One region of the Parazoarcus sp. PS-13 R2A genome, then DNA from elsewhere that is predicted to be linked to it. Evidence: predicted binding sites of a transcription regulator. Region 1 holds the regulator's gene; the other holds the start of a gene.
The links. Region 1 encodes sigma-54, which starts transcription at its own class of promoters, with help from an activator protein. Its sites were predicted from a motif close to TGGCACGCTTNCTGCTNA; they were not measured.
Positions count from the first base shown of each region.

Region 2: AC22G6_RS15160 (circularly permuted type 2 ATP-grasp protein) is a predicted target of sigma-54. The motif match lies at 5,462-5,479, and genes of this name have one in related genera.

Region 1 covers NZ_JBYEXN010000009.1:63,495-70,672, reverse strand. Annotated here, with positions in the region: gene thiL (thiamine-phosphate kinase) at 1-535, shown strand, start outside; gene AC22G6_RS10275 (phosphatidylglycerophosphatase A family protein) at 528-1,019, shown strand; gene AC22G6_RS10270 (CinA family protein) at 1,024-1,542, shown strand; gene recA (recombinase RecA) at 1,571-2,608, shown strand; gene recX (recombination regulator RecX) at 2,638-3,087, shown strand; gene lptB (LPS export ABC transporter ATP-binding protein) at 3,074-3,796, shown strand; gene AC22G6_RS10250 (RNA polymerase factor sigma-54) at 3,822-5,276, shown strand; gene hpf (ribosome hibernation-promoting factor, HPF/YfiA family) at 5,294-5,617, shown strand; gene ptsN (PTS IIA-like nitrogen regulatory protein PtsN) at 5,751-6,236, shown strand; gene hprK (HPr(Ser) kinase/phosphatase) at 6,205-7,167, shown strand.
Region 2 covers NZ_JBYEXN010000016.1:73,872-81,049, forward strand. Annotated here, with positions in the region: gene AC22G6_RS15130 (2Fe-2S iron-sulfur cluster-binding protein) at 1-202, opposite strand, end outside; gene AC22G6_RS15135 (hypothetical protein) at 348-1,373, opposite strand; gene AC22G6_RS15140 (retropepsin-like aspartic protease family protein) at 1,653-2,306, shown strand; gene AC22G6_RS15145 (CoA pyrophosphatase) at 2,448-2,975, shown strand; gene AC22G6_RS15150 (CobD/CbiB family protein) at 3,146-4,072, shown strand; gene AC22G6_RS15155 (acetyl-CoA C-acyltransferase family protein) at 4,093-5,274, shown strand; gene AC22G6_RS15160 (circularly permuted type 2 ATP-grasp protein) at 5,525-6,943, shown strand; gene AC22G6_RS15165 (alpha-E domain-containing protein) at 6,969-7,178, shown strand, end outside.

The sequences.
Region 1 (7,178 bases):
AGCTGGCGGTCATACCGGTGACGATATCTGGGTCTCCGGGCAGCCCGGACGGGCCGCACTCGGGCTCGCAGCCCTGCAACACAGGATAGACCTCGGCCCGACCGGACGTGAGCACTGCATTCGCGCCCTGCTGCACCCCACCCCCCGGGTCGAACTCGGCCTGGCGCTGCGCGGCGTCGCCAGCGCCATGCTCGATGTCTCGGATGGCCTGCTCGGCGATCTCGGCCATATCCTCGAGCGTTCGGACTGTGGCGCCGAAATCGACATTGCCCTGCTCCCTCTGGCCGAACTGCGTGCGACGGGGGCCGACGAGGCCCAGGCGCGGCGTGCGCTGCTCGCCGGTGGCGACGATTACGAACTGCTGTTCTGCACCCCCGCCGAGCGCCGTGACACCGTGCACAAGATCGCGCATGAGCAGGGCATTGCATTGCACCGCATTGGCCGCCTCACCAGCCGCCCCCGCCAGTTGATGCTGCGCGAGACCGATGGCCGCCTGCTTTCTCCCATGCTTTCCGGATACGACCACTTTGCCTGAAACACGCCCCACCACGCGCTTGCTGCTGAGCCACCCGGCCCATTTCATTTCACTCGGATTCGGCTCGGGGCTCTCGCCCAAGGCCCCGGGCACGGCCGGCACACTGCTGGCATGGCTGCTCTATCCCTTGCTGCGCACGCCGCTGTCGGAAGCGACCTTCCTCGCGCTGGTGTGCGCGCTCTTCGTTGCCGGCATTCTCGCGGCCGAGCGCACCGGACGCGCACTCGGCGCCTCCGATCACGGCGCCATCGTCTGGGACGAAATGGTCGCGATGTGGCTCGTCCTCGCCTTCACACCCGCAAGCCTGATCTGGCAGGCCGTTGCAGTGGCGCTGTTCCGCCTGTTCGACATCACCAAGCCACCGCCCATCCGCTGGGCCGACAGCCGGGTCAAGGGCGGTTTCGGGGTCATGCTCGACGACCTTCTTGCCGCGGGCTACACCCTGCTCTCGCTTGCCGTACTCGTTGCGATTTTCGGCGCCTGAACCCATGGACAACACGCTAGAACAACTCTCGGCCCGCGTCGGCGAGGCCCTGACCCGCAAGGGCTGGATGCTGGGCACCGCAGAATCCTGCACTGGCGGCTGGATTGCCGAGGTCGTCACCGCCACGGCGGGCAGCTCGACCTGGTTCGACCGCGGCTTCATCACCTACTCGAACGCAGCGAAGATCGACATGCTCGACGTCGGCACCGGGACGCTCGCTGCGCATGGCGCGGTGAGTGAAGCCACGGTTGCGGAGATGGCTGCCGGCGCCCTGAAGCACAGCCTTGCCAGTATTACCGTCGCGGTTTCAGGTATTGCCGGGCCCGGCGGCGGCAGTGCGGCGAAGCCGGTGGGCACGGTTTGCATCGCCACTGCGCTGCGCCGGGGCGATGTATTCCCCACCACCCGCCACTTCGACGGCGACCGCGAAGCCGTGCGGCGGCAGACCGTCATCGCCGCACTTGAAGAGGTCCTTCGCTTTACCGATTCGGACAGCAGCATCTCAGCAAGCTCTGTGCCATAATTCGCGTCTCACTCAGGAAGGACCACTCATGGACGACAACAAGGCCAAGGCGCTTGCCGCCGCGCTCTCTCAAATCGAGAAGCAATTCGGCAAGGGCTCGATCATGCGGATGGGCGACGGCAGTATCGAGCGCGACATCCAGACCGTCTCCACCGGCTCGCTCGGGCTGGACATTGCCCTCGGCCTGGGCGGCCTGCCGCGTGGCCGTGTAGTCGAGATCTACGGTCCGGAATCGTCCGGCAAGACCACGCTGACCCTCCAGGTCATCGCCGAAATGCAGAAGCTCGGCGGCACCGCATCCTTTATCGACGCCGAGCATGCGCTCGACGTGGGCTACGCCGAGAAACTCGGCGTCAACATCGACGACCTGCTGATTTCCCAGCCCGACACCGGTGAGCAGGCGCTCGAAATCGCCGACATGCTGGTGCGTTCGGGCGGCGTGGACATCGTCGTCATCGACTCCGTCGCCGCACTGACCCCGAAAGCCGAAATCGAAGGCGAGATGGGCGACCAGCTGCCGGGCCTCCAGGCACGACTGATGTCGCAGGCGCTGCGCAAACTGACCGCCAACATCAAGCGCACGAACACGCTCGTGATCTTCATCAACCAGATCCGGATGAAGATCGGCGTCATGTTCGGCAGCCCCGAAACCACCACCGGTGGTAACGCGCTCAAGTTCTACGCTTCGGTCCGCATGGATATCCGGCGTACCGGTGCCATCAAGAAGGGCGACGAAGTCGTTGGCTCCGAAACGCGCGTCAAGGTCGTCAAGAACAAGGTCGCGCCGCCGTTCAAGGAAGCGCACTTCGACATTCTCTACGGAGAAGGCATCTCCCGCGAAGGCGAGATCATCGACCTCGGCGTGACTTACAAGATCGTCGACAAGTCCGGCGCCTGGTATTCGTACAACGGCGACAAGATAGGCCAGGGCAAGGACAACTCACGCGAGTTCCTGCGCGCAAACCCGGCGCTGGCTCGCGAAATCGAGAACAAGGTTCGCGCAGCGGTCGGACTCGGCGAAATGGCCGCGCTCGGTGGCGCGGCACCCGTCGCTTCCGAAGCCTGATCTCCGCCCCGTCCGGACGCTGACCCCTGATGGGCGAGCCGAGTCTGCGCGAACGCGCGCTGCGCCATCTCGCCCGTCGGGATCACTCGCGGGCGGAGCTTGCGCGCAAGCTGTCTCCATATGGCAGCGCCGAGGAGATCGAAGCCGTACTGGTTCGCATGAGCGAACTCGAACTGCTCTCCGACACCCGTTTTGCCGAAGCGTGGGTTCGCAGCAAGGCTGCCCGGTTTGGCAGCCAGCGGCTGCGCCACGAGCTCGCGAGGCGTGGCGTATCGAAGGACTTGATCGACGAGGCCATCGAGAGCGAATGTGTGGAATCCGAACTCGACCGCGCCCGTGCAGTGTGGCAGTCTAGATTTGGCCTCGCACCTGACGATCGCCGCGAATGGGCGCGCCAGGCGCGTTTCCTGCAAACCCGTGGTTTTTCCACTGACGTGATCTGCAAACTGTTGAAAGAAGCCCCCGATGAGTCTGCTTAAGGTCACCGGCCTGCAAAAGCGCTACAAGGCGCGCACAGTCGTCCATGATGTTTCGTTCGAGGTTGGCTCGGGCGAAGTGGTCGGCTTGCTGGGCCCCAATGGCGCAGGCAAGACAACCTGCTTCTACATGATCGTAGGTCTGGTGCGCGCCGACGGCGGCGAGATTACGCTCGACGACGCACGCCTGACCGATCTGCCGATCCACGCTCGCGCACGCCTGGGGCTGTCCTATCTGCCGCAGGAAATGAGCGTGTTCCGCAAGCTCACGGTCGCCGAGAACATTCGTGCAGTGCTCGAGCTCCGCGGGCTGCCGGTGGCGCAGATCGACGAACGCCTGGAAGAGTTGCTCGAAGAACTTGGCATTGCGCACCTGCGCGACAACACCGCCATCTCGCTGTCAGGCGGAGAACGCAGACGGTGCGAGATTGCACGTGCGCTTGCCACCGACCCGCGCCTCATCCTCCTGGACGAGCCTTTCGCAGGGGTCGACCCGATCGCCGTACTCGACATCCAGAAGATCATCCGCTTTCTGAAGGAGCGCAACATCGGCGTGCTGATCACCGACCACAACGTGCGCGAGACGCTCGGCATCTGTGACCGCGCAACCATCATTACCGACGGCCGCGTGCTTGCCAGCGGCAAGCCGCCCGAGATCATCGCCAACGAACAAGTGCGCCAGGTCTACCTCGGCGAACACTTCCGCCTCTGATTCCGGCACGCCCCCGACTGGCATCATGAAACCAACCCTTCAGCTCAAGCTCTCGCAGCACCTGACGCTCACCCCGCAGCTGCAGCAGTCCATCAAACTGCTGCAGCTCTCCACGCTCGAGCTCAACCAGGAAATCGAACGCTTTCTGCTGGAGAACCCGATGCTCGAGCGTGAGGACGGCGACGGCAGCGACTTCGCACCGTCCGCTGTCGGCAACGATGCGCAGCCCGCAACCGAGACCCCGCGCGAGACCAGCACCGAGACCACCCAGGAAGCCGAGCCCCGAAACGAGAACGAATCGGCCGACTTTGACGAAGGCATGGACTGGTCAGGCACCGGCAGCGGCGCCAGCAGCAAGAGCGACGACGACGAGGACAGCGACTTCCAGGAATTCCAGGCCGCAGGCACCTCGCTGCGCGACTATCTCGATCAGCAGGTTGCCCTGTCCCCGCTGACGGACCGTGACCGCATGCTGGTGCGCTTCATCATCGAAGCGCTCGATAGCGACGGCTACCTGCACCAGGAGCTCGAAGACCTGCTCGAACTGCTCCCGCCCGAACTCGACTACGACCTCGACGACCTCGCGATTGCCCTGCGGCACGTGCAGCAGCTCGAACCGGCGGGCATTGGCGCACGCACCCCCCAGGAGTGCCTCGGCCTGCAGCTGCGCGCCATGCCTGCAGGCAGCTGCCGCGACCTGGCGCTGGTCATCGTCGAACAGCACCTCGAGCTGCTGGCCGAACGCAACTTTGCAAAGCTCAAGCGCCTCACCGGGTGCGACGACGACGCCCTGCGCGATGCTCAGGCGCTGGTGTGCCGCCTCGACCCGCATCCGGGCTCGCAGCATTCCAACGAAGAAACCCGCTACGTCCTGCCCGATGTCGTGGTGCGCAAGATCCGCAACCGGTGGACGGTGTCGCTCAACGCCGAAGCCATGCCGCGCCTGCGCATCAACCAGCTCTACGCCAGCCTGCTGCAGCAGAACCGCGGCCAGGGCGGCGGTCTGACCGGCCAGCTGCAGGAAGCACGCTGGCTGATCAAGAACGTACAACAGCGCTTTGATACCATTTTGCGTGTATCTCAGGCCATCGTTGACCAGCAGCGACAGTTCTTCGATCATGGCGAGGTGGCAATGCGTCCATTGACCCTCAGGGAGATCGCGGACCAGCTCGAGCTGCATGAATCAACCGTATCGCGCGTCACCACCCAGAAGTACATGGCGACGCCGCGCGGCGTATTCGAACTCAAGTATTTTTTCGGCAGTCACGTTGCCACCGACACCGGTGGTGCGGCTTCTTCCACAGCGATTCGTGCCTTGATTCGCCAGCTGGTGGACGCCGAAGACAGAAAGAAACCCCTGTCCGACGCAAAGATTGCCGATCTGTTGGGCCAGCAGGGTATCGTGGTCGCGCGGCGCACAATCGCCAAATACCGCGAATCACTCAATATCCCGCCGGTCAGTCTGCGTAAAACGCTTTGATACCAAGAGGAGTTAACATGAATCTCAACATCACCGGACACCACGTTGAAGTGACACCGGCCATCCGCGAGTACGTCTCCGGCAAGCTTGACCGCGTGATCCGTCACTTCGACAACGTTACCAGCGTGAACGTGATCCTTTCCGTTGAGAAACTCGACCAGAAGGCTGAAGTCACCGTGCACGTGCGCGGCAAGGACATTCACGTCGAAAGCGCCGACGCCGACCTCTACGCTGCCATCGATGCGATGACCGACAAGCTCGATCGCCAGGTGCTCAAGTACAAGCAGAAGAGCACCGATCACCACCACGACTCGCACAAGCACCAGACTCCCGAGGCGTGATTTTTCACCAGGCCTTTCGGACCCGGGTGAAGTTATAATCCGCCGCTCAATTTGGCGGTCCGGCTTTGCCCGGGCCTGAGAGACCTTTCAGCGTTGCGTCCGCTCCGGCGGCGTTGCGTGAGCCCCAAAGCGCATGAGCCTCATCTCCCAACTCCTGCCACTTTCGAACGTGGTTGCCGACCTCGACGCCAGCAGCAAGAAGCGCGTCTTCGAACAGGCCGGCCTGTTGTTCGAAAACAATCAGGGCATCGCCCGCAGCATGGTGTTTGACAGCCTGTTTGCGCGCGAACGCCTTGGATCGACCGGCCTCGGCCAGGGCATTGCCATTCCCCACGGCCGCATCAAGGGCCTGAAGGACGCAGCCGGCGCGTTTCTCCGTCTAGAAGCCCCGGTGCAGTTCGATGCGCCCGATGGTCGTCCGGTGAACATGCTGTTTGTCCTGCTGGTACCCGAACAGGCCAACGAAACCCACCTTCAGCTCTTGTCGGAGCTGGCGCAGATGTTCAGCGATCGCAGCTTCCGCGAACAGCTGCAGGCCGCACCCGACGCACAGGCGCTCCACACCCTGTTCAACGACTGGGGTACCGATGCGACAAACGAGCCTCTCGCAGCTGTATGAAGACAACCGCGAACGTCTGCAGCTGACCCATGTCAGCGGCAGTATCGACGCGGTTCTCTCTGTTGCCGAAGAGCGCATCTGGCCAGCCGACCTGATTGGCCACCTCAACCTGATTCACCCTACCCGCCTGCAGATCCTCGGCGCAGCCGAGCTGGCCTGGGCGCAGCGGCAGTCACGTGACAAGGTCGCGCACCACCTCAACGACATTCTGTCAGCACACCCGCCGGCCTTCATCCTGGCCGACGGCTGCGAAGTGCCCAACATCGTCCATGGCGTCTGTGCGGCGCACAACGTCGGGCTGTTCACAACCCCGCAGCCGGCTGCCGGGGTCATCGACCAGTTGCGCCTTTACCTGTCGCGACAGCTCGCTGAAAAGGTGTCGCTGCACGGCGTGTTCATGGACGTGCTCGGACTTGGCGTGTTCATCACCGGCAACTCCGGTGCAGGCAAATCCGAGCTTGCGCTGGAGCTGATCTCGCGCGGTCACGGCTTGGTTGCCGACGATATCGTCGAATTCTCGCGGATCGCACCCAGCGTGCTCGAGGGCCGCTGCCCCGAACTGCTGCAGGACTTCATCGAGGTGCGCGGACTCGGCATTCTCAACATCCGCACCATCTTTGGCGAAACCGCCTGCCGCCGCAAGATGCGCCTGCGGCTGATCTGTCACCTCGAACGTCGCCAGCCCGGCCAGGACGACCCAAGCCGGCTGCCCATGCAGCGCGAGCAACAGAACATCCTCGGCGACGCGATTCCCCGTGTCACCCTGCCGGTTGCCGCCGGTCGCAACCTTGCGGTCCTGCTCGAGGCCGCGGTGCGCTCGACCATTCTGCAGCTGCGAGGGGTGGACTCCACCCAGGAGTTCATCGAGCGCCAGATCAAACTGCTCGAAGCCGACCAGCCGGACGGCACCGCCTCCGACCGCCCCGGTTAAGGGCAATCCCT
Region 2 (7,178 bases), on a different contig from region 1:
GCTCCTCCTGCGATAGCGCCATGTCCAGCACCATGCCCTGGTCGAACTGCCCTGAGATTACCTTGACCTTGCATTCGCCGCAGGCGCCGGCGCGGCAGTTGTTCGGCAGCGCATAGCCGGCACGCTCGAGGGCAGCCAGGACGGTGTCACCGCCCTGGCAGTCCACTTCACGACCGGAGGGGTGGAGTTTGATCTTCTGCATCGCTTGTCTCGCTGAGGTCGGTGCGGACGGCGTCTGTTTCGTCGTCGCTGTTGTTGGATACTGCGCTGGCTGGCGTTGTCAGCCGGACGGACCTGCATCCACGGGGGCAGGTCCGTCGGCGCGGGGCAGGGCAGGCCTGCCCTGATCAGAACACCGGAATGATGTCGTTCATGTCGATGTCGGAGATCTCCTGGCCGGAAATGCCGACTTCAGGGATTGCCGGGAAAGGAATCTCGTACCGATCGAGCACACCCTTGAGGTTGAGCATCGCAGCCTTCCAGTTTTCCTTCTTGGCCTCGTAGCTCGGTACGCCAAAACCGGCGCCGCGGGCGACCTCCTCGGCCTCACGCTGGTTGTCGATGAACTCGGCGGGCAGGTCCCAGAACTCCATCGGCGGCTCGAACAGCACTGCGGACAGGAAGAGGTAGCCAGCGCGGATCTGTTTGGTGACCAGTGCCTTGTCCTCGGGCGGAAGCTTCGGGTAGTCGCGCTCCATCAGCGCCATGCAGATCGCCATGTGGCGGCCTTCATCACGGCCGATGTTGCGGAACGCCTCCTTGAACACCAGTTCTCGCGAGTTGTCATGCATCTGCTTGAAGATCGTCGCCGCGGCGATCTCGCCCATCAGGAAGGATGAGAACAGCACTGCCAGCGAATACTTGGGCACGGCCTTCTTGTAGCCCGTCCAGTAGCGGCCGCCGTTGTAGTACAGCCACTTCGCGTTCTTCTGCAGGCGCTTGCCGAGTTCGGTTTTTGGATCGTAGGTGATCGGATCGGGATGGCCGAGAAAGCGGGTAATCGCGAGGCCGCACATCTGCTCGTGGTTCTGTTCGTCGCGGGTGACCGAGAAGAAGCAGCGCCGCACCGGGTCTTCCTCGTGCACTTCATAGGTCTTGATGAAGGCTTCTGCAAACACCGGGGGGGCAGAGGCATCGAACACCGACAGCAGGGTCCACCAGTAAGCGATCGACTCGCGCTCTTCCCAGGTGTAGGACTCGACATCGAGCGTGTCCCACGGCAGCTTCTTGGGGTCCCAGTTCTCGCGCTGTGCCGCATCCCAGACCTCTTCCATCTTGGCGGTCTGCGCGTTCCACGACAGCGGGTAGATGTTCGGTTGCTCGGTTGCCGGCGGAAACTCCATCGTCATCGCCAGCTTCTCGTTATGTGCCATGCCTGTCTCCTCATCTTGGTCTTGGTGGCAGCGTGTGCTGCGCGAAGTGAAAGATGAGGCAGCTTGATCCGGCAGAGTTTGACCTGGATCAAAAGACTGCGAAATTGATCGACCGGTCGGTCAATAATGTTTGAGTCTTAGCTGTGTCGAGGTGGCGATGGACGTCGGGAATCCGTGCCCGGGCGCTCATCATGGTCGAAACCAGTGTGCTTCTGACTCGACGAACAACGCCAAGTATGTAATAACCAGAGACCGTTTCAGCATCGCTGGAGTCACCCCATGTCAATGACCATTCGCTGGTCGAGCAGATTCATCGTCAGCCTGAGTGCAGTGCTTCCGATATGTGCTTCCGCCGCAGATGTGGCCGTTGCCGGAATCTTCGCCAACAAGGCGGTGCTGGTGGTAGACGGTGGTCCCCCTCGAACCTTGTCCGTTGGGCAGCGCACGCCGGAGGGGGTGCAACTCGTCGCAATCGACGGCGACACTGCCCGGATCGTTGTTGATGGCCGACGGGAAAGCGTGCGGCTGGGTGAGCGCGTCGTCAGGCGCGCTGCAGCGGAGGGCAATTCAGATGTCTACCTTGAGGGTGACAGTCAGGGGCATTTTTTTGTCAATGGACATGTCAACAATGGTGCGATCCGTTTTCTCGTGGATACGGGGGCCTCGGTCGTCTCCATCGGCCGGTCGGATGCGCGTCGTCTCGGTATCGACCTGTCCAAGGCAGAGGTGGGTGCAACCCAGACTGCAGCGGGGTTGAGAAAGGTGTGGAGGGTCAGACTGGATTCGGTCAGGGTTGGCACGCTGGTGCTGAACGATGTTGAGGCTTCAGTGCTTGAGAACGATCTCCCGCTTGCCTTGCTTGGGATGAGTTTTCTCAGCCGGATGGAGATGACGCGCGAGGGAAGCAGGCTTGTACTGCGCAAGCGCTATTGATGAGTCTGTGATTGTCGCGGAGCGACGACAGGGCGGGTGGATGGAATCAAGGAGTCACAGGTGCGGGATGTTTGTTCTGAAGCGTTGAAGCAGCGGTTGAAAGCTGCGCGGGATCTGCCCGCGGGTTCCGACTGGCCCGAAATGGCTGGGGGTGATGCGCACATGCCTGCTGCAGTGCTGGTGCCGCTGGTGCTGAGAGACAATGCTGCGTCAGTCCTGCTGACACGCCGCACAGATCATCTGCATCATCATCCGGGGCAGATCAGCTTTCCCGGCGGGCGGGTGGAGAAAGGGGATGCGTCGCCGGTCGCCACGGCGCTGCGAGAGACGCAGGAGGAAATCGGGCTGGGTGCCGATCGGGTGGAACTCATTGGCGCCCTGCCTGACTACTTTACCGGTACCGGCTTTCGCGTCACGCCGGTGGTCGGCCTTGTTCATCCGCCGTTCGAGCTGACGCTCGATACCTTTGAAGTCGCGGAAGCGTTCGAGGTGCCGCTGTCGCATTTCCTCGATCCGGGAAATCATTTGCGCCACAGCCTCGAGATTGAGGGGCGCACGCGGCACTTCCACGCGATGCCGTATGGCGATTACTACATATGGGGTGCGACCGCCGGTATGTTGATGTCGCTCTATCGAGTGCTGACCGAGGTGGATCCGGTACGGTCCTGAGCCTGGCGGAATCGCCCTGAACTGAGTCTTGCGCGGTCACCCGTCGCGGTCGATGGTTTCGCGGTTTACCGGTTTTCGTGGCCGCGCGCGTGCGAAGAAGTCACGGTGTTTGTGGTATCTTGGGTGCAAACCATTATTCACGACGACTTTTCCCCTTTTACCGAATTCGCATGACGCTTCTTTCGCTCATCATTGCCCTGCTGATCGAGCAGGTTCGACCGCTTTCCGTGCAGCAACTCGTCGTCGGGCCGTTGCGCAAGCTTGCGGGGGCGCTGGTTGTGCGTTTCAACGACGGGCAGGCCCGCAATGGGCGCATTGCCTGGGTGCTGGTGGTGGTGCTGGCGACGGTGGCGTGCGCAATCGCCTTCTTCGCGTTGTGGCACATGCATCCGCTGCTGGCCTTCCTGTTCAACATCGTGGTGCTCTACTTCACCATGGGCTTCAGGCAGGAAAGTCATTTCTTTACCGACATCCATCTTGCGTTGCGCATGGGCGAAATCGATCGCGCGCGCGCACTGTTGTCGGAATGGCGTGGTGGCCAGTACCAGGAGGCGAGTTCCAGCGAGGTGGCCAGGCTTGCGATTGAACAGGCGCTGATCGCTTCTCACCGCAGCGTGTTCGGCGTGGCGTTCTGGTTCGTGCTGCTCCCGGGGGCGAGTGGAGCGCTGATGTACCGTCTTGCGCGTTTTTTCGACGACGAATGGGGCGCTCGCACCGACAACGAGTTCGGCAGCTTCGGTCGTTTCGCGCGTCAGGCGTTCGCCGTGATTGACTGGATGCCCGCACGTCTTACCGCTGCGTCATTTTCGGTGGCGGGGGATTTCGAGGATGCGGTTTTCTGCTGGCGCACGCAGGCAATGCTGTGGCCGGACAAGTGCTCGGCTATACTGATTGCAAGCGGCGCCGGTGCATTGGGTGTGCGTCTTGGCATGCCCATACATATTTCGGGAGAGATCGTCGAGCGGCCTGAAATGGGGCTGGGAGACGAAGCCGACGCCGATTACATGCAAAGCACGGTCGGGCTCGTCTGGCGAGCACTGGTCGTGTGTCTGGTAATGCTTGCCCTGCTGGGTCTTGCGGGCTGGGTTGGCGGTTAATTTTCGAGGAGGGTGTATTGATGGCTAATCGTGAAGTCGTAGTGCTGAGTGCCGTTCGTTCCGCAGTGGGTGGCTTTAATGGCTCGCTCAAGGACATCGAGCCGGGCGAACTGGGTGGACTGGTGGTCAAGGAAGCAATCGCACGCGCTGGTGTCGATCCTGCGGCAGTATCGTTTGCTGCGGTCGGTCACTGCATCCCGACTGATTCCCGCTACGCCTATGTTGCCCGTCTCGCGTCGATCCAGGGTGGCATGAGCAAGGAATCCGTTGCGTTCGCGGTTAACCGTCTGTGCGGCTCGGCCCAACAGGCAGTTGTTAACTCCGCTCAGGCCATTCTGCTGGGCGACGCCGATTTCGCCATCGGCGGCGGCGTGGAAGTGATGTCCCGCGGGGCATACCTGATGCCTGCGCTGCGCAGCGGCGCCCGCATGGGTGACACCAAGGCGATCGACGCCATGGTCGCTGTGCTGACCGACCCGTTCGGCGTTGGTCACATGGGTATCACGGCCGAGAATCTGGCCAGCAAGTGGGACATCAGCCGCGAAGATCAGGACGCATTCGCGCTGGAGTCGCAGAATCGTGCTGCCGCTGCAATTGCTGAAGGCCGTTTCAAGAGCCAGATCGTGCCGATCACGTTCGAAACCCGTAAGGGTACGGTCGTGTTTGATACCGACGAGCATCCGCGTGCAACCACCATGGAAGCGCTGGGCAAGATGAAGCCGGCGTTCAAGAAAGACGGTTCGGTCACCGCAGGTAACGCGTCGGGTATCAACGATGCCGCCTCCTTCCTGGTGCTGGCTGAGGCTGCCAAGGCTGCCGCTGCTGGACACAAGCCGATCGCTCGCCTGGTGTCCTACGCCATTGCCGGCGTGCCGAACGAACTCATGGGTGAAGGTCCGATCCCTGCCTCCAAGATTGCGCTGCAGCGCGCTGGCCTGTCGCTGGACAAGATGGATGTCATCGAATCCAACGAAGCTTTTGCTGCCCAGTCGATCGCGGTGAACAAGGGTCTGGAACTCGATACGTCCAAGGTCAACCCCAACGGTGGCGCCATCGCACTGGGGCACCCGGTTGGTGCAACCGGTGGCGTGATCATCACCAAGCTGCTGCATGAACTGATCCGTGTGAATGGCCGCTACGGCATGGCCACCATGTGTATCGGTGGCGGTCAGGGCATCACCACGATCTGGGAACGCATCTGATCGTCAGGATTTCCTGCCTTGCAAAAACCCCGCTTCGGCGGGGTTTTTTTATGCGCCGGATTCGTGCACGCCCACCCGCTGGAGGCGCGATGCACCACATTTTGGTGCAATGCCTCGGGTATGCACTTACATGGTGCGTAAACTGATCCAAAGCTACCGTCTGATGGGTTAGCGCCTGCTTTTATGCTGGCACGTTTTTCGCTCCTATCTACTCGTCCGGAATCACAACGAGAAAGGCAGGCTTCGTGTCATGACCATCAAGAATTTCTACAACGAGATGACCGATGAGGCGGGGCGGGTTCGTCCGCACTATGCCTCTTATGCCAACTGGCTGTCCGAGATGCCCGCGGAGCGCTTGTCCCAGAAGCGGGCTGAAGCGGATGCACTGTTTCACCGGTACGGAATCACCTTTGCGGTGTATGGGGAGAATGCAGGCACCGAGCGCCTGATTCCGTTCGACATCATTCCGCGCATCATTCCCGCAGAGGAATGGACCATCCTCGCTGCAGGTCTCAGGCAGCGGGTGAAGGCGCTGAACATGTTCATCGGCGACATCTACCACGACCAGAATATCCTGAAGGCGGGGCACATTCCGCCCGAGCAGGTGCTGAACAACGCGCAGTACCGCAAGGTCATGCAGGGGGTGGATGTCGCGCGTGAAATTTACGCACATATCGCCGGGGTCGACCTCGTGCGTGCCGGCGCGGGCGAGTACTACGTACTCGAGGACAACCTTCGGGTGCCTTCGGGCGTGTCCTACATGCTCGAGAACCGCAAGATGATGATGCGGCTCTTCCCACGTCTGTTCTCGCATTACAAGGTGGCGCCGGTCGATCGCTATCCTGACATGCTGCTCAACATGCTGCGCAGCGTGGCGCCGACCGGGGTGACCGACCCGACGGTGGTTGTCATGACGCCGGGGGCGTACAACAGCGCGTATTTCGAGCATGCGTTTCTGGCACAGCAGATGGGGGTGGAGTTGGTCGAGGGGCAGGACATGTTCGTCAAGGACGATCATGTCTTCATGCGCACCACGCAAGGCCCGCAGCGCGTGGATGTGATCTACCGCAGGGTGGATGACGACTTCATCGATCCGACCGCCTTCAGGCCCGACTCCGTGCTCGGTGTGCCGGGACTGCTGGGTGCCTACCAGGCGGGCGGGGTCACCGTCACCAATGCCATCGGCGGCGGCGTGGCCGATGACAAGTCAATCTATCCGTATGTGCCCGAGATGATCCGCTTCTACCTCGGTGAGGAGCCCATCCTGCACAACGTCCCGACTTCGATGTGCCGCAAGAAGGAAGATCTGGCCTATGTGCTCGATCACCTTTCGGAGCTGGTGGTGAAAGAGGTGCACGGCTCGGGCGGTTACGGAATGCTCGTGGGGCCGGCGGCCTCCAAGGATGAAATCGAGGCTTTCCGCAAGGTGCTGGTGGCCCACCCCGAGCGCTACATTGCCCAGCCCACCCTTGCACTGTCGAACTGCCCGACCTTTGTTGAGTCGGGGATTGCGCCGCGCCATATCGACTTGCGTCCCTTCGTCCTGTCCGGTGAGGAGATCCAGCTGGTTCCCGGCGGTCTGACCCGGGTCGCGCTGCGCGAAGGTTCGCTGGTCGTGAACTCGTCGCAAGGTGGCGGAACCAAGGACACCTGGGTGCTTGAAGCGTGATGAATGGCTTGATGGAGAACAGACAATGCTGAGCCGTACTGCAGATCACCTGTACTGGATGGCCCGCTACATGGAGCGGGCAGAGAATATTGCACGGATGCTGGACGTGAATTACCGCATGTCGATGATGCCGCAGTCGCAGGTCCAGGAGGACCAGGCCTGGGGCGCAACCCTGCGGATCATGGGGCTCGAGGCGGCCTTTCACGAGCGCCACTCCGAGATAACACCCGACAAT